DNA from 3 places in the Cytobacillus oceanisediminis genome. Region 3 is predicted to be linked to each of the others. Evidence: riboswitches for the same ligand, from Rfam matches in the RefSeq annotation. Region 3 holds a riboswitch; each other region holds the start of a gene.
The links. A riboswitch is a leader RNA that binds a small molecule or an ion and turns the genes downstream of it on or off. The one in region 3 is predicted to bind cyclic di-GMP.

Region 1: another riboswitch for cyclic di-GMP. It lies ahead of IRB79_RS06580 (anti-repressor SinI family protein); the one in region 3 lies ahead of IRB79_RS28105 (methyl-accepting chemotaxis protein).
Region 2: another riboswitch for cyclic di-GMP. It lies ahead of IRB79_RS25745 (EAL domain-containing protein); the one in region 3 lies ahead of IRB79_RS28105 (methyl-accepting chemotaxis protein).

What each region holds. Positions count from the first base shown of each region.
Region 1 is NZ_CP065511.1:1,267,632-1,272,054, reverse strand. Features, by position in the region: gene IRB79_RS06595 (FAD-dependent oxidoreductase) at 1-913, opposite strand, end outside; gene mnmH (tRNA 2-selenouridine(34) synthase MnmH) at 1,139-2,197, shown strand; gene IRB79_RS06585 (helix-turn-helix domain-containing protein) at 2,376-2,699, shown strand; gene IRB79_RS06580 (anti-repressor SinI family protein) at 2,798-2,944, opposite strand; cyclic di-GMP riboswitch class I at 2,975-3,064, opposite strand; gene IRB79_RS06575 (hypothetical protein) at 3,231-3,497, opposite strand; gene IRB79_RS06570 (DUF5658 family protein) at 3,637-3,843, opposite strand; gene IRB79_RS06565 (LPXTG cell wall anchor domain-containing protein) at 3,954-4,423, opposite strand, start outside.
Region 2 is NZ_CP065511.1:5,102,985-5,107,407, reverse strand. Features, by position in the region: gene IRB79_RS25755 (ATP-dependent helicase ComFA) at 1-1,042, shown strand, start outside; partial or broken gene IRB79_RS28195 (ComF family protein) at 1,038-1,181, shown strand; gene IRB79_RS28190 (ComF family protein) at 1,506-1,736, shown strand; cyclic di-GMP riboswitch class I at 1,810-1,896, shown strand; gene IRB79_RS25745 (EAL domain-containing protein) at 1,946-4,423, shown strand, end outside.
Region 3 is NZ_CP065511.1:5,321,752-5,326,174, reverse strand. Features, by position in the region: gene IRB79_RS26620 (MFS transporter) at 1-222, shown strand, start outside; gene IRB79_RS26615 (alpha/beta hydrolase) at 658-2,208, opposite strand; cyclic di-GMP riboswitch class II at 2,351-2,434, shown strand; gene IRB79_RS28105 (methyl-accepting chemotaxis protein) at 2,495-3,424, shown strand; gene IRB79_RS26600 (hypothetical protein) at 3,683-3,988, shown strand; gene yhfZ (GntR family transcriptional regulator YhfZ) at 4,202-4,423, shown strand, end outside.

The DNA of each region.
Region 1 (4,423 bases), 1.3 Mb from region 3:
CCGCATCCTGAATCGCCATATTCATTCCTTCACCTGCCATCGGGTGGACCGTATGGGCCGCATCCCCCAAAATAGCGAGTCTTCCCTCCACATATTTATCTGCATAGAAGGCAGTCGGAATCATCAGCTGAATATCCTTCCAATTTTTCAGCCTGGTCACATACCCCTCCAATTCCGGAAAAAGCTCTAAATAGTTTTTATGAAAATAATGAATTCCTTTTTTGAGATGTTCCTTATAAGTTCCCTCCGGAATTAAATAGACAGACCTTACTTTCTCATCCGGCAGCGGAAATAATCCGAGGAACCGTTCATCCTTAGCGATGATTTTCCCTTCCTTCAATGATTGTGGCCGATGGAACGTAACAGTTAAAAATTGATGATTATACTCAATCTTTTTAATTTTGCTGTTCATTTCTTTCCTGGTAATGGAATTCCTTCCCTCAGCTCCTATATAAAAGTCAGCCCTCACTGTCAGATGCTCCTTTAAATCCTTCCGCTCAACCATTAATTCGCCATTGTCATAGCCTTTTGCCAGGGTCCCTGACAAATAATGAAAGTTTGGATATTGAAGCGCCCGTTTGAGAAGGATTCCTTTCAGCTTTTCATGCTCGATCATGAGGGAGTAATCATAATCTCCCGGCAGAATGCTGTAATCCATAGCAAACTCTTTTTCACCTTCCTCAAACGCAATTCGGGCAAATGAAAAGCCATTCACGCGGATTACATCCAAAGCATCCAGCCGCTTAAAAATTTTCAGGCTCTTTGGCTGCAGGAGTTCTCCCTTATAAACGAAAGACGGGGCATCCAGCTTTTCCAGAACGAGGACATCAATATTGGCTTGAGCCAGCTTCAATCCCAGCGTCAAACCGCCAATCCCTCCGCCTACAATTGCAACCTCTGTATTCAAAGACATGGTTCCACCACCTTTGCCTTTTATTTAACCTCCTTTTTAAAAAGCAAAACCAATGGATATGCTGATATTACAATGTCTGGAAAAAATTATAAGAACAATCTTTTGAAAATAGGAGTATGATTGTGGGGGACACCTATATTTTCAAAATCCTGTATAATAGAGAGAGTAAAATCAATTAACGTTCCTTTTCGGGCGATATATAGCATTATTTTTGGAGGCATTAAAATGAGAGAAATAGCAGTCGAACAATATATCCAAATGGACAACGCAGTTCCGGTCGATGTCAGGTCTCCAATTGAATTTGAGGAGTGCAGCATTCCCGGTGCTGTCAATGTGCCGCTTTTCACCAATGAAGAGCGTGTGGAAATCGGGACACTATATAAAAAAGAAGGTTCTGATGCGGCTAAGTGGAGAGCGATGGAAATCGTTTCACCTAAGATCCCTTTCATGATGCAGAAAATCAGAGACCTGAAAAATGATGGCTTCCAGCCTGTCATTTACTGCTGGCGCGGCGGCATGCGCAGCAAAGCGGTCACCACATTTATCACGTATGCGGGCGTTTCAATCCCCCGTTTAATTGGGGGCTATAGAGCCTACCGTCAATATATTCTTGAAAACACAGCAGACTTGATTCCTGAAAAAGCAGTTGTTCTTCATGGAATGACCGGGGTTGGGAAAACGGATGTGCTGAAGGTGTTAAGCGAAAAAGGATACCCTGTTATTGACCTTGAAGAAATGGCGGGACATCGCGGATCGATCTTCGGCTCCTTTGGCATGGGGAACGGCAGCACACAGAAAACATTTGATGCACTACTGTATCAAGCCCTTTCTGAGGTTAAAGGTTCACCTTATATAATTATGGAAGCCGAAAGCAAACGAATAGGCAAGGTTGTTCAGCCGGACGAGCTGCTTGATACCAAAAAAACCGGAATTCACATTGATATGTTCGCCAGCATGGAATCCCGTGTCCAGCGCATCGTCCGTGACTATGTTGAGCCTTATAAGAATGAAGAATGGTTCAAACCGAAAGTTGATGAAAGCCTTGTGTTTATTAAAAAACGTCTGAAAGATACTGAAATCCGCGAGCAGCTTGATGAATCAGTTGAAGCAGAAAACTACGAGCTATTTATCAAACTTTTATTAGAACACTATTACGATCCGCGTTATGCCTTTAAACAGCATGACTATGAAGGCCAATTCCACCATGTGAATGCGGATGATGTGGAAGCAGCTGCACAACAAATTATTCACATTATTGAAAAGCAAAATGCTCCCGTCCTCTGACGCGGAGCATTACTTTTTACGAGCGACAAAAGATATATTTTTATAAAACATGGATAACTAACTATTTAAATCGGTTGACACTGTGGTATGATGATAATAATATTGAACAAAACGTTCTTAATATGGAACTACTTCTGAAATAATCCTATTACATACAAAATAAGGTGTGTGGTATACGATGATCGGTGATCGTGTAAAAAAACTTCGCCAAGAAAAGAAAATGTCCTTATCCGAGCTTGCCGACCAGGCCGGTGTGGCAAAATCATATTTAAGCTCACTTGAACGCAACCTGCAAACCAACCCATCTATTCAATTTCTTGAGAAAATCGCGGGTGTTCTGAATGTCCCCGTAGACCATTTAATCCATGAGCAAATCAACAAGGATGATCTAGATTCAGAATGGATGAAAATTGTGAAGGAAGCGATGGAGTCTGGTGTTTCAAAGGAGCAATTTCGGGAGTTTTTGGATTTTAATAAGTGGAGAAGCGGACAAAAGTCATAGATGTAAGAGCCTGAATATACAGGCTTATTTTTTTGGCAAAATAAAAAGCATTTCCATCTAGAGATGCCTCTAACAGAAATACTTAGCAATACCGGATATCAAGCTTCGATCAGAACCTCTTTGGCTCTGTTATTATGTAAAAACTCTCTAATTTCTTCCTTTTGCAGGCCTAAGTTCTTTGCTTCCATAATTAACTGCAGCCACTCCAAATCAATTCCTTCGACCTTTACATTTTGCTCTGTCAAAATTCTTCCCCCTAGGATACATATCGTATTCCAGGCAACCCAGCCGTCTTAGTATTTTTTCAATACCTTAGACCCGTGACTTTGCGTCCTCATCTTTCAATGAGTTTGCCTTTTTCTGCGCCTATCGGCTCAAAGAAATATTTTCCATAGATGTATTCTACTATGGGCGTATTGCTAATGGTGTCTTATTTTGTAAATATAATTAATTATTTAATATTAAATTAATTTGTTTTTCGACAAAGTCCTAATACTTTTAGTGTTCTTGATTACCTGAACCCCTCACCTTTTACAGTAAGTTGTTATTAATGGTCGAACTCCTTTTGGAGTAGTAGGAAAGTCCGATTCTTTTTCTGTAATTTTTGCTGATTTGTTTTATTGAATAGGTGTGCGGAGTTTTGCTTTTATTAAAGGCCGTGTGGACTGGTTCAAGGGTCATAGCATTCAGAAAGATTTCATCCGTTAAATCAGTTCCGCAGATCGGGCATAGCCAGTCACCTGATTCACTGCTGCTATATGAAGGTTTGTGGCATTTATTGCAGTTCTTTCGGTACATTTACAGCCTCCTCATTTGACTAAAAATATTATTTTTACTCTATCAGTTAAGATAGAGCTTCATAAATCAATAAAACATGAAGTACTAATATTAATGAATAAAGATAAGCTGCACCTTTTGCCAATACCTTTACTTTAGTTTACGGCGGAAAATTAATCGAAGTTGATAGCAGGATTAAAAAGCATGAAAGAACAGCTTTAACAGATTGGAACAGTAGTGGTTCTATATTATAAAAAAAATTCATTATTGGATTCAATTCTTCAATCAGCGAAAGGCTAAGTCCAAAGAACATCAAGAGGCCATCCAGAAGATTAATGAAGGCAAGATACTGCAGAATTTTTTTCATAAGTTCACCGCTTAATAAGTAGCTTTTTGATTATATTCATTAACTGCTTAGATAAGTTCTAAAACGAATAAAAATTAAGGCCTTAAACAATCAGTTCCTCAGGCCTTAATCTAAGTTTCACTCCGCAGCCTTCTATAACGCGATAAAAAAATTACGCTTCCGGCACCTAAAAATAGTGCGCCAATAAGTAATAAATTATAATTATTAGTTGCGGTATTTGGGAGCTTATTAACCTTCTCTGGAATTACCGTGGCATCTGAGGATGGTGGTAAATTATTAGTTCCCTCTCCAGAATCACTATTATCCCCTGTCCCTGGAGTCTCATTGTCGGTTTCAGGATCACCTGTTGCTTCGGCAAGAAAAATGATTTCAACCTCTGCAGAGGAGTTTTGAAATTCATTTCCTAAATGCTCTGGCATTGTTACTTGGAAAAATAAAGTTTCTTCTGTCCCTTTCGATAATTCCCTGGGAGAGAAGCCTTTAAAATCTTTAAGTTTTCCTTCGTAAAGCATCTTTGTATCTTTCTTAACCTCAAGCTCTAATTCTTCAAAAAGTCCTTTAACAGACTTCGATTTTCTAA
Region 2 (4,423 bases), 220 kb from region 3:
TGGCACCCTTTCACCTGGGCAGCAGCATGCCTCCGAACAGGTAAAGCATGCAGTGATTGAGAATAAAGAGCTCCTTGTTTGGGCAGTATGCGGTGCGGGAAAAACGGAAATTCTGTTTGAAGGGATCAATGCTGCCCTTGCGTCCGGAAAAAGAATCTGTATTGCCACACCTCGAACAGATGTTGTACTGGAGCTTGGTCCGCGGCTTAAAGCAGTCTTCCCTGGTATCCAGGTTGCTGTCCTATACGGCGGCAGTGAAGACCGCCATCTCCAAGCTCCCTTAACCATCGCAACCACACATCAGCTGCTTCGATTTTACAATGCTTTTGACACAGTCATTCTTGATGAAGTAGATGCCTTCCCTTATACAGCAGACGAAAGCCTTCAGTATGCTGTCCGACAGTCCCGCAAGGAAACCTCCTCTATGATCTATTTAACTGCTACCCCTAGCCAAAAATGGCAAAGAGAATGCCGGAGCGGAAAAAGAGAATTTGTCACTATCCCGGCTAGATATCATCGTCATCCATTGCCTGTTCCGTCTTTCAAATGGTGTGGAAATTGGGAGAAATCCCTTAAAAAGGACAAACTCCCATCTGCAGTTAGACAATGGATCAAGAAGAGGCTTGATAACCACAAGGAGTGCCTGCTCTTCCTTCCGAAAATCGATAAAATGGAAAAAGTCCTCACCATCCTTCGTAAAACCTATCCTAAAATCCAAGCTGTCCACGCAGAAGACCCCGGCCGAAAAGACAAAGTCCAAATGATGCGTAATAAAGAGATTTCCATGCTTTTAACAACTACCATTCTGGAAAGAGGAGTTACCTTCCCTAATATTGATGTAGCAGTACTCGGAGCAGAAGATCGCATTTTTACAGAAAGCGCTCTTGTCCAGATCGCCGGCCGTGTTGGAAGAAGCTCTGAATACCCGAAAGGAGAAATCACCTTTTTTCACTACGGCAAAACCGAAAGCATGGTCAAAGCGCAGAAACAAATCCTCAAAATGAACTCTGAAGCCAAAAAGAAAGGATTGATAGACTATTAACTGCTTAATTTGCCACGAAGAAATACTCTCTGCTGTAAGCTGGTCGACTCTCTGGTCGAAGCCAAAAGAAAATCATTTATGTCAGGGCTGTGCCGATAAACTTCCATTAATTACGGGCGAGACATGTGCTAAATGCAGCAGGCCCTTCAACAATTTAGAACCTCAATTTCGAAAAGGGAATCTATGCGCAGATTGTTTAAGGTGGAACCAGGATCCAGAATGGTCAGGGCTGCTCGAGAAAAACGATTCTCTTTTCCTATACGATGACTTTCTGAAAGAAACATTAGCCCGCTATAAATTCCGGGGCGACTATATTTTTGCGAAAGCTTTCTCTCCTTTTATTAGAGAAAGGCTGAAAGCTCTGAAATTTGACTACCTCGTTCCAATACCTCTCAGTCCTCAACGGCTTTATGAACGAGGCTTTAATCAGTCTGCTGCACTCATCCATGAGGCAGGCTTTACCGTGACGGAGCTGCTGCAGCGAATTCACTCAGAAAAGCAATCCAAGAAATCGCGATTTGACCGAATCCATCTTCATCAGGTCTTCCAGCCGCTAAATCTCAATATCGAAAATAAGAAGATTATCCTAATCGACGATATCTATACAACCGGCTCAACTCTATATCATGCAGCGAAAGTACTGAAAGCAGGGGGTGCTGCATCAGTATGCTCGTTGACATTAGCAAGAGGATAATGGATGGAATAAATTACAAATTAATGTTTTTGAACTAGATAGTTATTAGGAAAATAATCCTATGTTAAAATATTCTAATCCAGGGTAAATTTTACGAAAGTAAAGGACGCAAAGCTGCGGGCCTAAAGCAGGTTTCTGCCATGGCAGCCGGGCTGCACAGAAGAAGAACTATTTTCGTTTGCCTTTTTTATTGGAAAGGATGTCTTGAAGTGAACGAATTTAATACACAGGATGGTGAAAAAACCACTAAAGATATTGCTGATTCTAGCAGTCAGCAATTGGAATTGACTAAGATTAAGAATAACCTCAACCAGGCTCAGATGATCGCCAATATTGGAAGCCTTGAGTACGATGTGGAAAACGATAAAGGGTTTTGGTCAGATCAAATGTTTCGGATTTTTGGCCTAAAGCCTCAAAAAGATTTTTTCCCAGACTATCAAATGTATTTGAGCTACCTTCATCAGGATGACCGCCCGGCCTTTGAAAAGCAGTTTAAAAGGCTTCTCAAAGAAAAGGATAGTGTGGACCTGGTATGCAGGATGATCAGGCAGGATGGCGAAGAACGGTATATTCACCATCGGGCAGATTATTTTGCAGATGAAGATGGATCACCTAAAATCATCGCAACGATTCAGGATATAACTGAAAAGCGGCGCATGGAAGAACAGCTTTACGAAAATGAGCGGAAAATTGGGCAGATTTATGAAAATCTTGATGTAGGCGTCTATTCCGCAGATCTGGCAGAAAGAAAAGTTCTTCATTTTTCCAAGGGAGTAGAGGGGATATTCGGCTATACAGCCGAGGAATTTATTGCCGATTTCGATTTATGGAACAATGTGATCCTTCCGGATGATCTGCAGGAGGTAGAAGCGAAGCGGGCGAACATTTTGAATGGGAACAGCATCCGCTATCAATATCGAATTGTTCATAAATCCGGTGAAATTAGATGGGTTAATGATCATAGCATCCCATATCTGAATGAAAGAGGCGAACTTTTCCGGGTTGATGGATTTGTAACAGATATAACAGAACAAAAATGGCTTGAAAAGAGAATGAGGCGTATGGCTTTTTATGATCATTTGACCGATCTGCCGAACCGCCGGTACTTTGATCAGAAGCTCCAGAGCCTTATTGAAGACGATGAACAACAGAATATTGCTGTCTTGTTTTTTGATCTGGAGCGGTTAAAGCAGATTAATGATACCTTTGGACACTCTTCAGGAGATGAACTTCTTAGGCTTGTTTCACAAAGAATTAAGGAGAAGCTAAATTCAGTCTGTTTTTCAGCAAGAATTTCCGGTGATCAATTCGCAGTTATTATGGAATATATCCAGGAGAAGGAGGATCCTGCGCAATTAGCAGATTCCATTAATCAAATTTTCTCTGAACCATTCCATATCAACAGCTTTGAGCTTAATATTACCCCGTCTATAGGCATTAGTTTATATCCGGATAATGGGAGCACAGCTGATGAATTGGTCAGAAATACGGAATCTTCCCTATACCATGCCAAGCAGAAAGGGAATAATAGATTTCAGGTTTACCATCCTTCTATGGATATTGAATCTTATAAGCTTTTTACCCTGGAACAGGATATGAGAAAAGCCATTCAAAATGATGAGTTTTTTCTTGAATACCAGCCAAGAGTTGATACGAAGACCGGCAAAATAGTAAGTGCCGAAGCTTTATTAAGATGGAATCATCCGGAATGGGGCAGAGTTTCACCGCTGGAGTTTATACCAGTGGCAGAGGAAACTGGTTTAATTATAAATATAGGAGAATACGTGATCAGGAAAGTATGCAGCCAGATTTATTCCTGGAGGGAAAGAGGTTTATCGATTGTTCCGATATCCGTAAACATCTCTCCGTTGAGCTTCTTGAAAAGTTGTCTTGTTTCCATGATAAAAAAAGCATTAGATGAGAATCACCTTGATGCGTCACTGATTGAAATCGAATTGACGGAATCTTCCCTAATTAACTATTCCGATAACGTGATTGCAGTGCTTAAAGAATTGGGAGAATTGGGCGTGAAAATTGCGCTGGATGACTTTGGGACAGGCTATTCATCCATCACCCAGTTGAAAAAGTATAAATTCGATATTTTGAAGATCGATAAAACCTTTATCCAGGCAATGGATACTAATGCGGAAGATGCTATCATCACAGCAAATCTGATTCAGCTCGCCCATGGGCTGAATATGAAGGTTGTAGCAGAAGGCGTGGAGACCTTTGAACAGTTCTATTCCTTAAGAAAAAATGAGTGTGACCAAATACAGGGGTATCTTTTCAGCAAGCCAATTCCGCCTTCCACCTTTGAGCAGAAACTGTTAATTGGCAGCCTGAAGCCGCAGAATATCAAAGAAGACAATGTGTTCAAAGGTTTGCGCAAGTATGTTCGAGTCGAGTTTCCCTATCCGCTGGAGGCGGAAATGACCATCTTAGAGCTTAACAGCAAGCCTGTCAAAATGGGCAGCACGAAAATCCTGATTGAAGATATGAGTGCAGGCGGAGTGAAATTTGTTTCAAAGATGAAACTTCCGGTAAGGAAAGACATCATTCTATTAATTGAAACCAAGCTTTTAGGAGAGGTTCTCTCCTTTACAGGAACGATTGTCCGAAAAGATGAAATATCAGATGCTCTGACTAATTATGGATTTCAATTTATTATCGATGAGGGACCGAGAGAT
Region 3 (4,423 bases):
CATTCACTGATGGCGGCCATTGTAAATGAGCGCGCTGCCCATCACAAAGCCGGTGCCTCGAGCATCTATCTTGTAAGCTATTACCTTGGAGTCGCAACCGGAGGGACGCTTGCCGGCCTGGTATGGCAGACCGGGGGCTGGACGGGGATCACGGTGGTTTCCTTTGGGCTGCTTCCGGTTGTGGTGTGGCTGATGGCGGGCAGCTGGAAGGTTCATCGCTGATATGTTAGGGTGCTTCGGACAGACTAAGCGGGAATTTATCAGTTGGAGTCCGAACCCGTGTCAGCTTCGGCCAGTGCGAGTAGGAATAATCCAGTTGGAATCCGAACTCTTGTCAGCTTCGGACAGGCCGAGCAGAAATTTCCTTATTGAAGTCCGAACACAAGGCAGATTTATCGAGAAGAACCGCGCATTTACTAAAAACTATTAATAGGAAGCCTTAAAGCCCCAATCAATAACGATTGGGGCATCTTTTTTCTATAAAAACCGCACTGAGATGCTATCATGTATCACTAAAATCAGTTTCTGTGCGGATAGACTCGATTTACTTGCGGATAAAATTTTTTCTGTGCTTATAGCCACAATTTACTTGCGGATAAAAAATTTTATGTGCGGATAGCCACTTTTAATACTGCAGACCAACACTCCTGCTGCGACCTAACGAGGATCCCGTTCCTGCCCTGTTTTCAGATCAATAACCTTAACCGGGTTCTCCGGAGCATTGACCGTTTTGCTCTCAGGAGCAGCATTTCCGTTTTCCACCCAGTCGATAAGCAAGTCGAATGACTGGTGAGCGTAAGGCAACAAAGGCTGGAGTTCCTTATCCGGATCGGTGGAGCTGTTCCAGACAAGGCTGTCAACATGGTTGCCGTTCTCGATGGTATACATTCGATGCAGATCCTGCTTCCCGGCTTTCTTGACGAGCTTTTGATATCCCTTTGCATGAATCTCCGGGAATATCAGCGAATCAAGGGAACCAGTGAAAGAGATGAGCGGCACATCTATATCTCCAGTATTGGCCACTTCCTTAATATTTTCTTTCACTTCCTTCGGCCGGGTCATATATTTATAATCTTCAAAGATAGAATCATAGGATCGGTCTCTCACGCCATTCACAAAGTTCAGGTAATTCCTCCATTGCGTACGGCCTGGGGCTTCCGGATCGAAATGGTCCCGATAGATATTCAGCGAGATAAACCAGTATACCTGATCATGATAGGCCCACAGTTTTTCCGATCCTTTAGGCAATCCTGCTTTGTATAGCTCTTTCATGGCTTTCTGCTGTTTTTTGCCGCTTCCATATAAAGCTTCCTCCGCATGATTCACAACGGTGGTCAGGGAACTGATTAAATTAGGCTTTTTCTCCGTCCATAACACGCCTTCCCAATCGACTCCTCCATCGAAAAGGCGAGGTTCGCCAGTTTTCTCCGGATGGTCATTTTCAAGGGCATAGCGCACGACGTATCCGCCATTGGAAATTCCCATCGCATATGTAGGAATCTTATGCTCTGCCGATACTAAATCGCTCGCCGGGTCGGAAGAATCAGCCGGATCAATTAGCCCATCGGAATAATGGCTGACTAAGTACTGCTGTGCGGCTTTCGTAACCTGCCGGAACCGCTGGTGCCATTCTGCTACGCTATCATCCTCAGCGGCTAAGGCATTCTTTGCTTTTGCAAATGGATCAGCTGAATCAGCCTCACCCTGGGTGCCTTTATCAATCGCTGCAAAAGCATACCCTTTTTCCAGGACATAATCGCTGAAAAGCAGGTCGGTTGCCGTTTCATTTCTTGTAGCCGGGATTCCCGAAACAACAAGCCGGCCATTCCAGTGATCCGGAACCCTTATGACAAACTGGGCATCTTCAAAAATACCATTTACCTGAGTTCCCGTTACAGAAGAAGGCTTGTACATTTGATGCCATCCGGTTCCTTCCGCAGCATTTCCCCATAGATAAGGGGCAAGACCGATGTTGCCGTAAAGGGTTGCCTGCTGATATTGGCGGGGATTCCTGGTGGTCAGCCAGTTGTTGTCCACACCGTCAAAGTATTGTTCCGTTACTGTATGCGCACCAGGTATTATAGCCTGGTTTTCCGCAGCAGTTTGCTCCGCAAAACTTCTTTCCGGAAAAAGTGAAAAGCTTAAAGCAAATGCCAATGATAACGCAATCAGCTTGTTTTTCAGATAAATCCATCCCTTCTTCATCATCTCTTACAGTTCTATTCTACTTTTACTAATTATGGGAATCATGGGTCTTAGTAATTAATTATTTGAATTTTCAGCATAAAAGAAAGCAGAGCATTGAAAATTGTGATGCCAGACCGATGCTAGTACTATAGTCTTATAGACGGAACAAGTTGGAAGCAATGAGAATTCAAGGGGAATTGGGCGCTTTAATGAATTCGAGCTAGTAGCGCAACCGGCCAGCACTTACAGGGGACCAGTCCTTTTGTAAGGATATGTTCTAACAAACTTTTTTGAAAAGAGGAAGAGCATGCTTACAACTTATCAGCCTAATCATTATAAGAGCACACAAGTTCTTGAAAAAGAAGCTGTTTTAGCCGCAATTGAAAATTCGCTTGCCATGATTGAATTTGATGGGAACGGGAAAGTGCTGTGGGCAAATGAGAATTTTGCCCGTACTGTCAAATATCGGGCAGAAGAAATGCCAAATATGATGCATAAGCAACTTTGCACCCCTGAATTTGCTGCCAGCAGGGAATATCAGGAGCTTTGGAGAAATCTGCGCAATGGCAAAAGCTTTCAGGAAAAAATTCAGCGTGTGACCAAACAAGGAGATCTTATCTGGCTCGAAGCAACATACACACCGGTATTTGGGGATGATGGCAAGGTAGAAGGTGTTGTAAAGGTTGCTACGGATATTACAGAACGGGAAACGAATACAGCACAGGTGGCAGTCCAGCTTCAGGCAATGTCAGAAGCCCTTAGTGAAAAAGCAAAGGCTGGAATTGAAAGAAGCGAAGAGGCCGCTCAGGCAATAGGCAAGCTCGTTCGTGAGTCCAAAGGGAATCTGGAAATCCTCCATTCTCTCAAATCACAGGCACAATCCATCGGCAGCATCGTAAAAACAATCCGTGAAATAGCGGCACAAACCAACCTGCTGGCATTAAATGCAGCTATTGAAGCTGCGCGTGCCGGCGAACATGGCAGAGGCTTCAGCGTCGTTGCCGGAGAAGTGCGAAAGCTTGCAAACCGGGTACAGGACTCCATACAGGAAGTCAATGCCCACATCGAAGGAATATCAGATGAAATCAACAAAATTAGTGACGCAACTCTGCAATCACAGTCAGGCATAACTGAAAACCAGGTTCTTAATGAGCAGGCTGTATCTGCATTTAAAGATATTGGGGAAGCTGCAAGAAAGCTGGATGATCAGGCAAAGGGTTTTAAGAGCATTTTATAGGAAAATGGATTAAACGGGGGCTGCTTTTATAGCAGCTCTTTTTTTCTGCAGATAGGAAGAATGGATGAGGCTGGCGAAATTACATAGAGAAAGAGTCCGAACTTGATGCCCCTTCGGACAGAAGAAGCAGAAATCCGAGAGAGTGAGTCCGAACTTGATGCCCCTTCGGACAGAAGAAGCAGAAATCCGAGAGAGTGAGTCCGAACTTGATGCCCCTTCGGACAGAGGAAGCAGAAATCCGAGAGAAAGAGTCCGAACATGATGCCCCTTCGGACAGAAGAAGCAGAAATCCGAGAGAGTGAGTCCGAACTTGATGCCCCTTCGGACAGGAGAAGCAGAAATCCGAGAGAAAGAGTCCGAACTTGTAGCTCCTTCGGACAGAAGAAGCAGGAATCCGAGAGAGTGAGTCCGAACTTGATGCCCCTTCGGACAGGAGAAGCAGAAATCCGAGAGAGTGAGTCCGAACTTGATGCCCCTTCGGACAGGAGAAGCAGAAATACGAGAAGAAAGAGTCCGAACTTGATGCCCCTTCAGACAGGAGAAGCAGAAATCCGAGCAATGTAAACCGAACTTTGCTCAGGAAACTAATTTTCAATTAGATGGGGAGCTCGCTTGTAAATGAGTCTCTTGATTTCCACCGCGGACACATGGAAGAATAAAGGAAAGCAATATTAATTGCGAAAAAGTTTGAAAACTCTTGAATTAATAAACCATTACAGCTACACTAATAATATACAGTTTTTCGTATATTGATCAAAGGTAAAGAGGTATTACAATATGAGCCGTATTTGGGAAAGTTTATATTCAAAGAATGGGCTGGCTGCCAAGTTTATTGCAAAGGAGCTCATTCAGTTTTCAGAGGGAGAGAGAATCCCCCGGGTAAGTGATTTTACGGAAAAGCTATCATTGGGCCGCGGGACTGTGCAGGGGGCATTAAGAGTGCTGGAAGATTTGCATGCCATATCTCTTGAATCCAGGGGGCATCTTGGGACCTTTCTG